2 regions of the Anaeromassilibacillus sp. 1001302B_160321_C8 genome follow, and region 1 is predicted to be linked to the other one. Evidence: predicted binding sites of a transcription regulator. Region 1 holds the regulator's gene; the other holds the start of a gene.

Region 1 (8,383 bases):
AGATCGGCGACCAGATTGGCATGGTATCCGGAATCAACTTGGTTGTCATCCCCACCTCCTCTGAAATGAATCGGGTGCTTGCCGAGGCTGCGAGACGCTGCGCGTACCAGGGAAACGTCCACATTGGGCGGATCGCCTCCGGGGACCAATTTATCAGCAGTGCAGAAAAACTTCATTGGATCGCCTCCACCTTTGGGGCGGTTGCCTGTGAGATGGAGAGCGGAAGTATTGCGCAGGTGTGCTATATCAATGGAACCGAATACACAGCGGTGCGCTGTATTTCCGACAATGCGGATAGCAACGCGGGCGTGGACTATGAGCAATTTTCCACCTTTGCCGCGCATCAGACAACCGAATTGCTTTGCACGGCGCTGCCAATGTTGGAAAATATATAGGAATCGAGCAAGCAGAAATCCCCTACCCATAAAACAAAAGAAACGGACCAGATCTTTCAAAAGATTTCAAAAGATTACAAAAAGTGACAGGGAAAAGGAGGCGGCAGGATATGAAGGTCATCGACATTTCGCGGGAGCTATTTTCTACACCGGTTTATCCGGGGGACCCAGAGCCTCGCCGTGAACTGGTGCGGCGCATGGAGCTGGGGGATTCATACAATCTCTCCGGGTTCTATACCGGGTGCCATTCTGCCACCCACGTGGATGCCCCCCGCCATTTTATCAACGACGGAAAGACGGTGGACGAGCTGGACCTGTCCCGGTTTATGGGGCGCTGCACAGTTGTGTCAGCACACGGGATTGTCACGGGGGCCGACATCGACCGTATCATGCCCTATTGCGAAAAGATCCTATTGTTCAAGGGCGGAGGGGAGGCTTACCTCTCCACAAGCGCTGCATTTGCCTTAGCTGCCGCCGGCGTGACGTTGGTTGGGACGGATGCCTGGAGCATCGGCGCGCCGCATGAGGAGGCGGGGCCGCATGTTGAACTCCTGGGTGCAGATATTCCCATTTTGGAGGGGTTGTGCCTGTCCCATGTGAAGGAGGGTACCTATACGTTGGTGGCGTTCCCACTCTACTTGAAGGGGGCGGAAGCCTCCCCTCTCCGGGCAGTGTTGTTGGCGGAAGACGGCGAAGCGGATTAAATTTTGAAAATCAAACGGCGCGGCTCTGCTAAAAGCAGGGCCGCGCCAGTCTGTTTATAGGGGATGTTTGCTCATTTATAATAGCGGATGCTTGCGACGACTTTTCCGATCACGGTGACGTCGGTCGCATAGATGGGTTCATACTCCGGGTTATCGGGCTGCAAGCGGATGCGGTCGGGCTCCCGATACAGATATTTGACCGTCGCCTCATCCTCGATCAGGGCGACGACCATCTCCCCGTCCTCCGCTGTGGATACTTTGCGGGCAATCACAAGGTCGCCGTCCAGGATGCCGGCGCATTTCATGCTTTCCCCGCGCACGCGCAGTGCAAAGTAGTCGTCGGCATTTTGGTTGGGCGGGCAGAAGGGGACATAGCCCTCCACCTCTTCCACTGCGAGGATGGGTTGCCCCGCAGCCACACGGCCAACGACCGGCACCTGTACAGTGGGCTGCTCCCCCACAAGATGGATGGCGCGGTTGAGGCCGGCGTCGCGGCTGATATATCCCTCGCGTTCCAGTGTCTTCAGGTGCGCGTGGACGCTGGACGTGGATTTCAGGCCGGTCGCTTTGCAGATTTCCCGAACGGTCGGAGGAAGGCCGCCCTGTGCCCGGCTTTTTAAATAGTCGTATACTTTCTTTTGGCTTTCTGTCAACATATCGCATCCTCACTTTCCTGGTGGTGGTTTTTGATCCATTTCCGGAGCCATTCGGAAGAGCATGTTAGAAAAATAGATGGGCGCCTGCGAAGGCTTCTATCCATTGCCCCTTTATTATAGAGAAAGGCGGTACACATCTATGAAAATGGTTATTTTAATAATTCCATTATAACACAGGCGGTCAAAAAATGTAAACGTTTGTTTGTGAAACTTTCGAGGGGTTTCTTCCCAAAGCGTCCCTTTTTGGCAATTTCTACGGAAATTCGTTCAAAAAATCTACTGAAATAGTTTAAAGAATATTCATAGCATCGTAACAACTCAAATCGGTAAAGTGAGTATAATAAGAACCGTAATCAAGCAATGGAGCCGCACCAGAACTTGATACATGTTCTACCCTCCTCAATATACCCCTCAAGCTAAGAAGAAAGACCGAATCCGTAAGGGTTCGGTCTTTTTTCATTTGTTGTGTACGGTTCCTATTTTTGCAGCTGCCGCATATTCCCCGAAATAGGTGGCAAAAATAGACTCGGAGGTGCAACGAATGACTAACAACCACTATCAGAAGAACCATTCATCCGGAGGGGCTTCCAAAGGCTTTTACATTGCTCTGGGCGTCTGTTTAATTGCAATCGGTGTGGCCGCCTGGACGACGTATGATAGCGTTATCAACTATGCGACGCCGGAGGAGGAACCATCCAGCAGCCAAACAACGGCCTATCCAGCGAATGAAGCGGTGAGCGGCGTGTTGGAGGTCCCTGGAAGCAGCTCGCCGGGCACAACATCTTCCACACCATCCGCACCGCCGAGCACATCCCCCAGCAGCCAGGCGCCGCAATCCAAAGCGCCGGTTTCCTCGGAAGAGCCCGCCGTAAAGACCACGACGGTTCCATTGTCTTTTTCGTATCCGGTCGATGGAACGGTTGTGCAAAAATTTAGCATCGACAATCTAATCTATTCTAAAACGATGAAAGACTGGCGCGCGCATGCGGGGGTGGATTTCGCTGCGGAATTGGGCACGGAAGTGAAAGCGATCGCCGATGGGACCGTGAAAAACGCCTACCACGACGACCTATTTGGGAATGTCGTATATATCGAGCACGGCGAGACCGGCGGATGCTACTGTGGCCTGGAAACGATGGACGTGAAAGCCGGCGATACGGTCAAGGCCGGTCAAAAAATCGGGACGGTTGGGACAACCCCTTGTGAGAGCGCTGACGACCCACATCTACATTTTGCGGTTAAGAAGTCCGGCAAGTGGATTGACCCCCTCACAATCTTTGAATAGGCGCCCTCGGCAACGTTTAGGGGCATAAAAAGCAGAGTCAAGAGAGGAATCTTTTGACTCTGCTTTTTTGATCTCTGCCTGTAAAGTTTAGAATATATTCATAAAAATTACAAGAATGTTGCTGGAAATATTATTAATTTCGTGGTACACTATATACGAAATGAAAAGGCCCCTTCTTTTCGGTGAAGTGCGTTTCAATTGATGTAACGGGGTGGAGATTAAATTGGATGCGAGTTGTCCGTTCGGGTGAATCCTTAACAGTTTATTCATGAAATAGACACCGAACGTTACCATACCCAGCGGAAATTTTACTATACTTAAATAGACGGGGAAAGAGAACAGACAGGTTTGTATAGCCCGGTTCCCCACGGGCATACGGAATGAGACTGGTAGAAAGGAGGTACATTCGTGAACAGCAGAGGAGCGGTTCTGGTTTGTGTTACAGGCCAGCGCGATTGTGACAGATTGATTAAAGCAGGGAAGCGGATTGCAGAAGAGCGGTCGGTTCCACTGCATGTATTGTGTGTACAGCCGACTTCGGCGGGGTTCGATGCCGACTGTGAGGAGTTGGAGTATCTGCGGCAGACATCGCGCGACGTGCAGGCAGAAATGTCCGTCTATTTTCATGATGACGCAGCGTTGTTGGCAGTCGGGTTTGTAAAACAAATAGGAGCGACTCATATTGTGACGGGAATGGCGGAAGCCCCCGTTAATGGATTTGTGGAAGTCCTTCATAAGCTTTTGCCCCAAATCCCCATTTCCATGGTGGCAAAAGACGGCATCATATATAATATCTGCCCGACAAACAGAAAGGCAGTGCCCGCCAGAATGATGAATGCATAAGCTGGCGGCTGTTCCAGGGGTCCTGGCCTTGTGCCAGGACCCCTTTTTGCTCCCTCTAGATGGCAATTTACATCTCTTAAATTAGCAAGATGGAATTTTGCTTGTCTGCTTGCCATTTCATGGCCAATGCCGTACAATAGACACATCCCTGTGAAATCCGAAGAAAGGAGGGGGATACACAGATGCTCAAAGAAAACCAACGGATTTTTAATGTGACCATGGTGGTGCTGGATGCATGCATCTGCCTGATTTCTATGGTCCTGGCCTTTGTGATCCGTTTTAACGTGTTGGATGGTGGCCATGACCGCATTGGAATCGTCTACTATTTGAGGCTGATGGTCCTGGTAATCCCGTTTTATTTTTTATTGTATCAATATTTTGGCCTGCACGATTCCTTCCGAAGCAAAGCGCTTGTGTCGGAGATCGGAAAAATTGTTCAGGCGAATATGGTTGGTTCGATCTTTATCTTTGTGTTGGTCTTCTTTTTGAAGGAGGTCAACGTTTCCCGAATGGTCGTTGTGCTGTTCGCGGGGATGAATACCCTGTTCGGCTCCATCGAACGGGTGGCGATCCGGAAAATCCTGCGGCGCTTGCGCGAAAAGGGATATAACCTGAAGCAGCTCCTGATCGTCGGCTGGAACCAGGCGTCCGGAGAATTTTACGATAAGATCATGCTGAACCGCAGTCTGGGATACGACGTCTGCGGCTATCTGAGCGGGCAACCGGAAAATGTGGGGAAACGCAACCTTCCCTATCGGGGGACGTTCCAGGACCTTTCCAACCTTTTGGAAAATAAGGAGATCGACGAGGTGGTTATCTCGCTCGATTACGATGAATTCCCGGAGTTGGAGGAGATCATCGATACCTGCGAAAGGGAAGGGGTCAAATCCAGCCTGCTCCCCTTCTATACGAAATTCTTGCCCACCAGGCCGTATATCGACGTGGTGGAAGGCATGCCGCTCATCAACTTGCGCCGCGTGCCATTGGACAATTTGGTAAACGGCTTTTTAAAGCGGAGCTTTGATATTGTGGCTTCACTTTTGGGCCTGGTCCTTCTGTCCCCCGTCTTTTTGGGGGTGGCGATCGGCGTGAAATGTTCGTCCCCCGGTCCGGTGATCTACCGCCAGACACGCATCGGCCGCCGCAAGAGGGAATTTACTATGTATAAGTTCCGTTCCATGAGTACGGAGAACAATGCGGATATGACCACATGGGGAACCCGCAACGACGGACGCCGGACCGGGTTTGGGGCCTTTTTGCGCAAGTACAGCCTGGACGAGCTGCCGCAGCTCTGGAATGTGCTAAAAGGGGATATGAGCCTAGTAGGGCCGAGGCCCGAACGCCCGTATTTTGTAGAAAAGTTCCGGGAGGAGATCCCCCTGTATATGATGAAGCACCTTGTCCGCCCCGGGATTACGGGATGGGCCCAGGTCAATGGCTGGCGTGGGGATACCTCCATTGAAGAACGGATCAAATGTGACATTTATTACATTGAAAACTGGACCTTCCTTTTGGACATCAAGATCTTGTTCCTAACCATATTTAAAGGAATTGTGAACAAAAGCGAAGATCTCTGAAAAGGAAGGGATTCTGTGCTATAATGATTCCATAAATGCCTGTGAAAACGAAGATTTCCGCGTGGATAGAGCGTTGCGGCTACCCCAAAGCAGCGGGGACTGCCGTATTGCCGTTTGGCGGAAGGGTGTGGAAATAGGGAGGAGACAGCTTTGCTGCCGTATGTTTTGCTGTTGCTGTTTCTTGTTGTGTCTGGATTCCTCTTATGCGAACGGAATCCAAGCAGGAGGAAAGACGCGATTTACTTGGGGATCGCTTCCTTGGGGTTGATTCTCTTTGCTGCATTCCGCGGGGAGACGGTTGGCATTGACTATCCGATGTATCAGACATACTTTGAACAGATGCATCGGGAGGGATGGCAATTTTTGACCGGGCCACAGAATGAATACCGCATGGAGTTCGGCTTTAGCTTTCTCAACTTTGCGATTTCCCGGTTTACCGGGGATGTCCACGTCTTTATGGCGGTTGCGGCAACGATCCTGGTGCTATTGGCGGCCATTGCCATCTATCGGGATTGTTCCATTCCCTGGGTGGGGATGTTTATCTTTGTAAGTTTCCATTTTTTCGGCAATTCCATGAGTTTTATCCGGCAGTCCTTCGCCATTGGGATTTTCTTATTCGCCATTCGCTATCTCAAGGAAAAGCGTTTTGTGCCATATCTGTTGATCGTATTGCTGGCGGCGACGTTCCACAAGTCCGTCCTGCTGCTGATTCCCTTCTATTTTTTGGCGCAGGTTCCCATTTGTTGGAAAACCCTTGCGGTGTATGGGACAGGGACGATTCTAATTATGGCCTTCTTCTGGCCGATTTTCGAATTTATCACCCAATTTGTTTACCAGTTCTATGCAACGGAGGAAGGGCTTTATTTCCTGCGTGGGCGCGATTGGCAGACCGCGTTTATCCCCGTATCCTTGGCGGTTGTGGCCCTTTTGTTGAAAGGCCACCTACTGCGGCAGAACCCACAGAATGGGGCGCTGGTCCATCTGGCGGTATGCACGGGTTTGCTCTTTATTTTAACTTGCCAACATTATATTTTTCAGCGGATTGGAAATATTTTCTTTGCCGGCGCGATTTTTTTGCTCCCCGAGCTCCTTAAAGGGATCCGGATCGAACCCGCTGCGGACGAGGACTTGGAGCAGCGGAGGTTCCAGATGCGGTCCGAACGGAAGCAGCAGATGCGGGAGCGCCGGAAGAGGAAGAGTGTGGAGAACTGGCACCGGCAATATTATTATTACAGCCTCGGCGTTACGCTCTTTTTTGGCACCCTATATTATATCTGGTTCCTGCTGCAGAACCGCATCAATCTGATTCCCTATGTGACCTTTTTTTAAAGAGGATATTTGTGCTTAGAGGCGCAATATAAAACGATAAGAAAGAGGGCGACTATATGTGGGCATATGCCATCATTGTATTTAGCATCTTAATTCTTGGCCTGCTTTTGGGGGAATGGAAACCGAGCCGGAAAAAGGAGATTTTATACCTTTGTATTTCCTCGGTGATCCTAATTGTTTTTTCTTCTATCCGGGCGACCAACGTGGGGATTGATTATTTCCAGTTTTATGTGCCGTTTTTTGAGAATGTCCACAGCGGCGGTTGGGGGTATTTAATCAGCGATGCGAACACCTACCGGTCTGAATTTGGGTTCAGCCTGTTGACATATCTGATTTCCTTTGTTACGGGAAACCCCTTTGTTTATGCGGCGGTGATCGCTGTTTTTATGGTCGGCCTGACCGCGCTAGTGCTCTATCGGGACTGCCCGAAACCGTGGGTTGGGATGTTCATTTTTGTCGCCTTCAACTTCTTTGGGAACACGCTGAGCTATCTCCGCCAGTCTTTGGCAATCGCTATTTTCCTATTTGCCATTCGCTATATCAAGGAAAAGCGGATCGTCCCATACATGTTGCTGGTTTTGTTGGCGGCGAGCTTTCACAATTCCCTGCTGCTGGTGATCCCCATCTATTTCCTGGCGCAGATTCCGGTCAACCGGGTTTCTATGGGCGTCTATGCGGGCGTTACGGTTCTGGTACTGATCTTTTCCTGGCAGCTCTTTGACCTGGTCACGCAGTTTGTCTATCAATATTATGCGACTGAGCAGAACCTCTACTTTATGAATGGCCGCGACTTCATGACGGGATTTGTGCCAGTTTTGGCCATGGTGATGATCATCGGCTTCAAAAAACTGTTGCTCAAACAAAATCCAAGGAATGTGGTTTTGGTCAATCTTGCCATGTATGCAGGGATCTTTTTCATCTTGACCTGGAAGCATTTCCTGTTCCAGCGGATTGGCAATATCTTCTTTACCGCTGCGATTTTGTATATCCCGGAGCTGTTGGCTGCCTTGCAATCCACCGCCACCGAAGAAGAGAAAGAAAAACGCTTTCTGGCGGGCAAAGGTAGCTGGCGCAATTATGGTTATTACTATGGTTTGGCGGCTGTCATGGCCTTTGGGTTGATCTATTACTTCTGGTTCATCCAGCAAAACCGCATCAACCTCTTGCCGTTCTATACCGTCTTCCAGGAGATCCAGGTGAGCGCTCTGCGCGTACAGGCGATTACGACGACCATCCTGAATACTTTGGTGCAAACCTTTGGATAATAAGAAGGAGACGCTCTTTTTACAGAACGTCTCCCGTTTCTTCTATGGACTTCTCAACCGAGCGCTACGTCTAAAATCATCATCACCAGGAAACCAAGCATGACGCCCGCCGTCCCTGGGTGGGAATGTTCGCCGAGGTGTGCTTCCGGAATAAGTTCCTCCACCACAACATAGATCATCGCGCCTGCGGCAAAGGAAAGGAACCAGGGCATCAATGGCGTCACCGAACCAGCGATTAAAACCGCCAATAGGCCGCCAATCGGTTCGACAATCCCGGAGAGCGCCCCGTATGCGAACGACCGGGTGGCCGACAAGCCTTCTTGCCGCAA
Region 2 (8,383 bases), on a different contig from region 1:
TAGAGGTGGAATAACGGTCCGCAACAATCACTGCGCCGCTCTGGTAGTCTTCCTTCCAAAACTGCGCGTAGCTGGCAAAACGGTCCACCGCATAAAAAGAAGAGGCCGCATAAGCGGACACATCCTCCGGATTTTCTCCAAATTTCCCGTCCAAATACATCTTTGCCAAAGCGGAAGAAGGCTGCCCATAGTCCGGGAACGAAATCTTCCGCACACGTATGCCCTTTCCGGCCAGTTCCTTACACAGGAGCTCCGTCTGCGTCGCTTTCCCGCTTCCATCCAGCCCTTCCAGGGTAATCAGTTTCCCGCTCATGCGTCTTCCCCCGAATGGAAGAATGCGCGCACTTCATTTGCCTTTCCGCAGGACATCTTCCCTTCCGGACAGATGCCGCGCAGACAGCCAGGGCCGGCGTTTGCAAAGAGATGCGGCGCAACCTTTCGCACCAAAAACAGCATCTGTGTTGCAACGTCCCGGATCTCCCACTGCGCACGGTTGCAGCAGCGCAATGCAAAGAAGTTTTGGAGCGACCGTGCGTTGAACGTGCAGACCATTTTTGTCTCGCAGGCGTTCGGCAGCACGAAGCGCGCATCTTCAATCGCACGTTTCTCCGCAGCACGCGCGGCCTCCTTTTCGCTCTTTCCCTCGTCCAGCAGAGCCTTTCGATGTTTTTCCATTAAAAGCGCCGTCAAGCGCTCATAGTGCCGGCGATCCTCTTCCATGGCCGCCAGAAATTCTGCTTTCGCCTCCGGGATCGCTTCGATCTCCGGCGGGACCACATAGGCAAAATCGCTCTCCGCGACATAACGCTGGCTCTGCACGCTGAACGATGCAATGCGGTGTCGCGTGATCTGCGCCAACAGCGAGCGGGAAACGCCCTCGATCCCAAAGGTAAACGAGGCGTGCTCGATCGGGCTTTCGTGTCCGATTTCCGCCAACATCTGTACAAAAGAAGCCGTCTTTTCCTCCGTCAATCCCTCGCCGATCTGGTCGATGGAGGACGGCGAATAGCAGAGCTTCGCCGCCATCGCGACCGTCTTTTCCGGCTGCGGGGTATACGTTAGAAGGGTAACCTTCGCCATAAGTACTCCATTCCCCGCCGGTTTCCATGCACGGGCAGCGGCCGGCGGCGCCCGCATCCCCATCTTTTGGGCACATTTTTCGCCCTGTTTTTCGGCAATAATTGATTGTATTATAACAAATTCTTCCTATTGATTCAAGGTATACCGGCCGCGCGCCATCCGAATCGGCAGATTCCCTATCTTCCATTCGTAGAATTCTTGAAAATACGTGAACCATATAGTAAGATAAAGATAGAAAGGGGAATTTTTTCCTGGAAAGATGAGAACCCCACACAGCGTTGAAAACACGGAGAAATCCTTCGGACCGATTTTTCACTGTCCGGCTTTCCATCAATATTTCTGAAGCGGTACCACGAACCTTTTCCAAGGGATGGCCAAAACGCCGCAACTGCTAAAACTACCATTTTGCTGCTCTTCTAACATAAAAGAAACGACACCGTTTTACGGAGGGATCGCGATGAAATTCGCTCTGCCAAGCCAAGAAACTATTCTAAAAGCCGCCAAAGAGTATACGCTCATCACTCTCAGCACCCTATTGATGGCTGTGGGCATCTATTTCTTCAAGTTTCCAAACAATTTCACGTTTGGTGGGGTGACCGGTCTGGCAGTGGTTGTCAGCCAGGTGATGCCCATCTCCCCCAGTACGGTCAACTTTATTGTAAACCTCGTCTTATTGCTCTTAGGATTCCTCTTTTTGGGCAAGGGATTCGGCGTACGCACTGTCTATTCCAGTATGCTGCTGTCGGTGGCGCTTTCGGGGATGGAATATCTCTGGCCGCTGGACAAGCCTCTGACGGACGATCCCCTTCTGGAACTGATCTTCGCCATTGTGCTGCCGGGCCTTGGTTCCGCCATTCTGTTCAACATCGGCGCTTCGAGCGGCGGCACGGACGTCGTGGCGATGATCCTAAAGAAATTCACCAGCGTCAACATCGGCAACGCACTCCTGCTGAGCGACCTGCTGATTACGCTATCCGCGTTCTTCATTTTCGATATTAAAACATTCCTGTTCTCGATGCTGGGATTGTTCTCCAAATCCCTGGTGATTGACAACGTGATTGAGAGCATCAACCTGTGCAAATATTTCAATGTGGTTTGTAGCAGCCCGGAGCCCATCTGCGACTACATTGTGCATAAGCTTGGCCGCAGCGCCACCGTCTGTGAAGCGGAAGGCGCCTTCTCCCATGATAAGAAATACATCATCTTTACGGTTCTCAAGCGGTATCAGGCTGTGCAGTTGCGGCAGTATATCAAGCAGGTGGAGCCCGGTGCGTTCATCCTCATTTCCAATACCAGCGAGATCATCGGCAAAGGGTTTCACAGCGTCTAATCTGCTTAGATACCCGTGAAAAAAAGGAACATCTGGTACAGCAACACCAGGTGTTCCTTTTTGATTTCTAAAAAAGTTCTTCACAAATATTTATCAAACATTGGAAAGTATCCTTCCCAACAAAGCAGGCGAACGGTTTTTCAACGCCGTTTATGCGATTTCGTAATCGACGCAGGCGCGTCCACAGGTGGAGGCGCGCACTGTTTCCGCCACGGCCAGATGCGCCGGATTGGTCTGATAGGCGTCCTGGTCCTCCTTAGTTGCAAACGCGCAATACAGGGCGATGTCATATTCCCCGCCGTTGTAATTCGCGCCGAATTCAATCTCTTTCAGGCCCGGCACCACGCCCAACAGCGCCTTGAAGCGCTCCTGCAGGGAAGCAACCAGTGCTTCCGGGTGATCCTGCTTTACCTCGTCCTTCCATTTCCACATGACAATATGCTTGACCATTGGTAGATCCTCCTTAAAAATCAAAGATATTCAGCCCCGTCTCCGGGTCCAACCTGCGCCCTACATGGCCCTCGACCTTCCGGACAAACAGCTCACAGGTGGCGCTGACCACCGCCTCGTTGAGGTGCCCGCCGATCACCTTTCCGGTGAGGTCCCCGAAGGTGGCGTGCAGGTGCAGATAGGGTTCTCCGTCTTTTTCCGTGATGTTCCCCATCAGGGAGGTCAATTCCATCACGCCGTCAAAGGTGTTGGCAACATATTTCTGTTCATCCACCCGGTACACGCCCACCACCACATGGTTGACCGCACCGATGGCTGAAACCGTCCCCAGCGAGATGGATTCCTTCTCACATAACTCCCGCAGGCAGGCGAGCACCTCCTCGCCCCTTTGCAGGCGCACAACATACGTATCTCCAAACACACGGTATTGCATGGTATCGCGATCCTTTCCATCCGTCCGGCGAACACACCGGCCGAACGCTGATTTGTCCTCATTTTAGCAAGACCTTGGCCGGAATGCAAGTCAATCCGCGCCGATGTCGTTTTGCAGCACCCCGCAGATGGACACCGCATCCTTGCCAAACTTTTCCCGGATGGCGTCCAAGGTGGTCTCCAGTTTCTCCTGCTTTTTGCGCTCCTCCTGCCGGGAGTGTTCAAATAAACTGAGCTGCTCCCCCGGCGCTTCATCCGCGGGCACCAGGTTGGTCCCGGTAAGCGTCAACATGCGGATCGGCGCATTGGGATTCCACGAATCCGCCAATATCTCCATAGCTGCACGGGCCAGCTCCTTTGACAAAAAGGTCGGCACCGCGAGCGGCTTTTGCCTCGAGATGGTTTTAAAGCTTGGATTGCGGATATTGAGCTGTACCGTATAACATTTCACCCCACTGCGGCGCATACGCGCTGCAACGGTATCGGCCAGGACTGTAACGCCGAGCCGGATGTCGTCCCACCCGACCAGGTTCCTTTTAAAAGTCAGCCCATTTCCCACTGACTTGACCTCTTTCGGCTCATAAATGCTCTTCACGGGGCTCTTGTCAAGCCCGTTTGCGTAGTCGTAGAGCTCGCCGCCGGCCTTTCCAAGGCTTGCCACCAGCGCCTTACGGTCTGCATGGGCCAGGTCGCCGATGGTGCGGATGCGCATGTTTTGCAGGGTTTCCCGCGCGCTTTTCCCCACATAGAGCAGGGCGCTCACCGAAAGAGGATACACAATGTCCCTGTAATTTTCCCGCGAGATCACCGTGGTCGCATCGGGCTTTTTATAGTCGCTGCCCAGCTTGGCAAAAATCTTATTGAAGGAAACCCCAACCGAAATTGTCAGGCCGGTCTCCCGCTGGACCTCGGCGCGCAGGCGGTCCGCGATCTCCGGCCCGGAACCGAACAGCCTCTGGCTCCCGGTGACGTCCAGCCAGCTTTCATCGATGCCGAAGGGCTCCACCAAATCCGTATAGCGCTGATAGATCGCGTTGACCCGCTTGGAATATATGGCATACTGGTCACGATGCGGCGGGGCGAGCACCAGGTCGGGGCATTTGCGCCGCGCTTGCCAGATGGTCTCCGCGGTTTGGACGCCGAACCGCTTGGCCCGCTCATTTTTTGCCAATATGATCCCGTGCCGGTTCTCGGGGTCCCCACAGACCGCCATCGGCACATCCCGGTAAGCCGGATGCAGCAGGCATTCCACTGATGCGTAAAATGCATTGCAGTCACAGTGCAGAATCACACGGTCCGGGCCCTCCATACGCTCATCTCCAATCAAATGTTCTACCTTATTATAGAACGCTGCCGCACAAAAATCCAGTGACTCTCAAATGGTTTGTATTGGAAAAACAGAAAGCCGCCCGGTGTCCATGCACCGGAGCGGCCGATCTGCTATCTTTCGCATTATCCGCGGATTTCCAGCAGCTTCTGTTTGAGTTCGTTTTCCAAGCGGCCCAGCTCCACCTCCGCCTCGCGGCGCTTCTGCCGGCCTTCCTCCTGTATATGCATCACTTCGTCCAGGGTGGAGATCAAATTTTGGTTGGTTTCGCGCAGGGTTTCCATATCCACGATGCCGCGCTCGGTCTCCCTGGCTGTCTCCACAGTCGCCATTTTCAGCGTCGCGGCATTCTTTCGCAGCAGCTCGTTCGTCATGTCCGTAACCTCGCGCTGTGCCTGCGCCGCCTGCTGCGAATGGGCGATCCCCAAGGCCAGGGCCATCTGGCTCTTCCAAAGCGGGATGGTATTCACCAGCGTGGACTGAATCTTTTCCGACATCTGCGTGTCGTTGCTCTGCACCAGCCGGATCTCCGGCGCCATCTGGATGGACACCATGCGGGTCAACTCCAGGTCATGCAGCTTTTTGTCGAAGCGGTTGCACAGGGCGTTCAGATCGTTGGCGGCCTGCGCATCCTCCGGCAGGCCAGACTGCTTAGCCTTTTCCACGAGCTTGGGGAGTTCTTCCTGCTGCACCTGCGCCAGTTTCTTTTTTCCTGCCAAAATGTACATGGACAGCTCTTTAAAATAGACCTTGTTCATCTCGTACATCTTGTCCATCATGGCGACATCCTTGAGCAACTGCACCTGATGGCGCTCCAAAACCGCGCAAATCTTTTCGACATTGGCTTCCACCTTGTCGTATTTCGCTTTTAACGCGGTCATCTTATTGGCTCCCCGTTTAAAGAATCCGAAGAATCCTTTCTCCTCTTCCTCCACGTCAAAGCTTTTCAGCTCCGTTACCACACTGGACAGCATATCCCCGACCGCGCCGAGATCCTTTGTGCGCACATTGTTCAGCGCATCCGCCGAGAAGTCCGCCATCTTTTTCTGGGCGCCCGCGCCGTATTGCAAGATCATATTGGAATTGCTCAATTCGATCTTTGCGGCAAAATCGTCCACCATTTTGCGCTCTTCCGGCGACAGGCTGCTCTCGTCGAACACCGGCGCTTCGGTGGGCGCCTGCGCAGGTTCTGCCTTTTGCAGTGAGGCGGACGGCTCATCCGCAAAGGGCTCAAAGGTCAATACGGGTTGCTCCTGAAAAGTCTCGTCCATAGCAATTTCCTCCGATTCATTTACGGTTTCTTCTTGCGGAACGCATCCTCGGTCAGGCCCTCCTGCGCGAGCATGGTTTCCAACACGGAGATATCCGTCGAAATATCCATCACATCATCCTGGAACAGGCTGTCCAGGAGATTCTCAAAGGCGGTGTTGATCGTATCCAACGTATCGCTGATCTCAGCCTTCACTTTGGTGACATTTTCTCCCTGCACCGGCTGTCCGTCAAACTCGCGATAGGCCTTGAGCAATTTTAAAGTGGTCGGCAAATAGTATTGCATAAATTTGCGGATGTCCGGCAATTTCTGCGGATGGGCCTCTACATGATCGAAAATCTTCGCGCAGATCTCTTCCAATCGGGACAGCTTCCGCGAAAATTCTTCTCCCGGAATCGCACGGTTTTCCTCGCGAATCTGCCAGAGATAATCGCGCCCCTCGGCAATCGCCCGCTCACATTCGCCGGCCTCATCCGCCTCCGGCTGTTGCTTTTTCCGTTCTTCTTCCAACTGCCGGCGGCGTGCGCTCTCTTGGGCTTGCAGATACTGCCGATAGGTCTCGTTCGTGACAATAAAGCAGGTCTCCTGCTCATCGATATGCCCCTCTGGGAACAAGCCGTCCCGGATCATCTTCTGCAAATCGCGAATGACAAAGGATTTTGATTCACCCACAGAGGCCGCCAAAAGGTCGAGCGAGCAAAAGGTATCGCCATTCAACTGCGCCTGATACCGTTGGAACCGGCGTTTCCGGCGGACTTTGCGCACGCCGCAAATAGCCAATACGGTAAACCCCACACAAAGCGGAACCAGCACCACACTGGAGATCGCAAACGCGGCCCAGGGCATTCCCGCCAGCAGAGAAGCGAGCGCAAGGATCACAAACGCCAGACCGGTTGGGATTGCCCCAGCCAACCCGACGATCTCCATGACGGTACCCGCAATCGAGGTTCCCGGGTTCCTACGGACACGCAATTGGGTATTTGAGCGGGGAACAGGCCGCCCCGGATATACATAAGGCTTCGGAGGGGCGGGCCTGCGAGGTGGAACCGGTCTTTGGGGCGGGACCGGACCTCGATGGGCATCCACATTTTCCCGCACTGTGCGGACCACAGTCTCTTTCAGATCCAGGGCGTCCTGGACTGTCTGGTGGATTTGCTCCTCCAAATGATCTATAAAATCTTTATCAATCATACGGTGTTCCTCCACACCAGGGAATCTTCCCAGAATATAACCGGTTTCATTATATCGCATTCCTTATAAAATAACAATATTTCGTGCGATGAACCGAAGGCAATTTTGACATCGACTGATCGTCCGTTTATCCGATAATAAATATCCTCCCCGAAAAGGCTCGGAGAGGATATTTGTTTATTCTTTATGCTTTTTTGAGAGCTAGGACTGAGCATCCGTAGAATTGAAATACAGCCAGTCCAAATTTCCCTCTGCGGTAAGATCGACCGGATATGCCCCCACTTGGCTGACGGTCAACGCTTCCTCTGATGCTTCTAAGATTGCGCCCTGGTTTGCCGCCGTTGCGCCGGCTGTTTGCCCTTGTCCATCCGACGCAAACGCTAGATTGCCAATTGGATCTGTCAAAGCCATGCAGAATGCCAGCAGGAAGGCAACCCATCTCTTTTTCAATGCAATCACCCTTTCTTTTTCATCAAACCCCGAATATTTATCTAAAATATGTGCTTTTATACACGCTCTTTTCGTTTAATCCTTTCATTTATATATTTCATTTCATATTTTATATTATTGATTTTATAAAATCAACGCATGTTTTATACAATAATGCTCCATTTATTTTATTACATTTTACAGTCCTAAAACAGACTATTTTGTTGTTATTCCAATAAAAAATGCAGTGCACTGTGATACACACATTGCACTGCATCCATTCTTTAATAAGGTTCCATTATGCCTCGTCTTTTATAACAAGCTGATTGCCGTCATAATCCACGAGGAGCGTCTCACGCGGCTTGATGTTCCCTTGGATGATCTTCTTCGCAATCAGGGTTTCGACCTTGCTTTGGAGGAAACGCTTCAACGGGCGCGCACCGTAGACCGGGTCATAACCGCTGTCTACAATGAACGTCTTGGCTTCAGGCGTCAGCTTCACGCCGAGCTGCTTATCCGCCAGACGGCGCTGTAAGTCCACCATCTGTAAGTCCACAATATGGCCTATTTCGTCGCGCGTCAACGGCTTGTAGAAGACAATCTCGTCAAGACGGTTCAGGAATTCCGGCCGGAACTGCTGCTTCAACAGCGCGTTCACCTGCTCCTTCGCCTGTTCGCTGATCTGGCCGTCTGCACCGATCCCTTCCAGGATGGCGCTGGAGCCGAGGTTGGAGGTCAGGATGATAATCGTATTCTTGAAGTCCACGGTACGGCCCTGCGAATCTGTGATACGGCCGTCGTCCAACACCTGCAACAGGATATTGAATACATCCGGGTGCGCTTTCTCCACCTCGTCAAAGAGGATGACGGAGTA

The links. Region 1 encodes LexA, which represses DNA repair genes until DNA is damaged. Its sites were predicted from a motif close to CNAACANNTGTTNG; they were not measured.
Positions count from the first base shown of each region.
Region 2: the regulator LexA is predicted to act here: its motif matches at 4,613-4,626, upstream of dinB (DNA polymerase IV).

Region 1 is NZ_JADNJD010000002.1:273,716-282,098, reverse strand. It holds gene I2E77_RS02760 (5'-methylthioadenosine/adenosylhomocysteine nucleosidase) at 1-395, shown strand, start outside; gene I2E77_RS02755 (cyclase family protein) at 506-1,099, shown strand; gene lexA (transcriptional repressor LexA) at 1,171-1,755, opposite strand; gene I2E77_RS02745 (M23 family metallopeptidase) at 2,297-3,040, shown strand; gene I2E77_RS02740 (hypothetical protein) at 3,449-3,883, shown strand; gene I2E77_RS02735 (undecaprenyl-phosphate glucose phosphotransferase) at 4,066-5,460, shown strand; gene I2E77_RS02730 (EpsG family protein) at 5,611-6,789, shown strand; gene I2E77_RS02725 (EpsG family protein) at 6,846-8,054, shown strand; gene I2E77_RS02720 (ZIP family metal transporter) at 8,108-8,383, opposite strand, start outside.
Region 2 is NZ_JADNJD010000001.1:272,442-280,824, reverse strand. It holds gene I2E77_RS01180 (dTMP kinase) at 1-313, opposite strand, end outside; gene thyX (FAD-dependent thymidylate synthase) at 310-1,080, opposite strand; gene I2E77_RS01170 (YitT family protein) at 1,538-2,410, shown strand; gene I2E77_RS01165 (Dabb family protein) at 2,561-2,860, opposite strand; gene I2E77_RS01160 (PPC domain-containing DNA-binding protein) at 2,874-3,293, opposite strand; gene dinB (DNA polymerase IV) at 3,384-4,601, opposite strand; gene I2E77_RS01150 (toxic anion resistance protein) at 4,745-5,890, opposite strand; gene I2E77_RS01145 (5-bromo-4-chloroindolyl phosphate hydrolysis family protein) at 5,911-7,080, opposite strand; gene I2E77_RS01140 (hypothetical protein) at 7,282-7,530, opposite strand; gene clpB (ATP-dependent chaperone ClpB) at 7,808-8,383, opposite strand, start outside.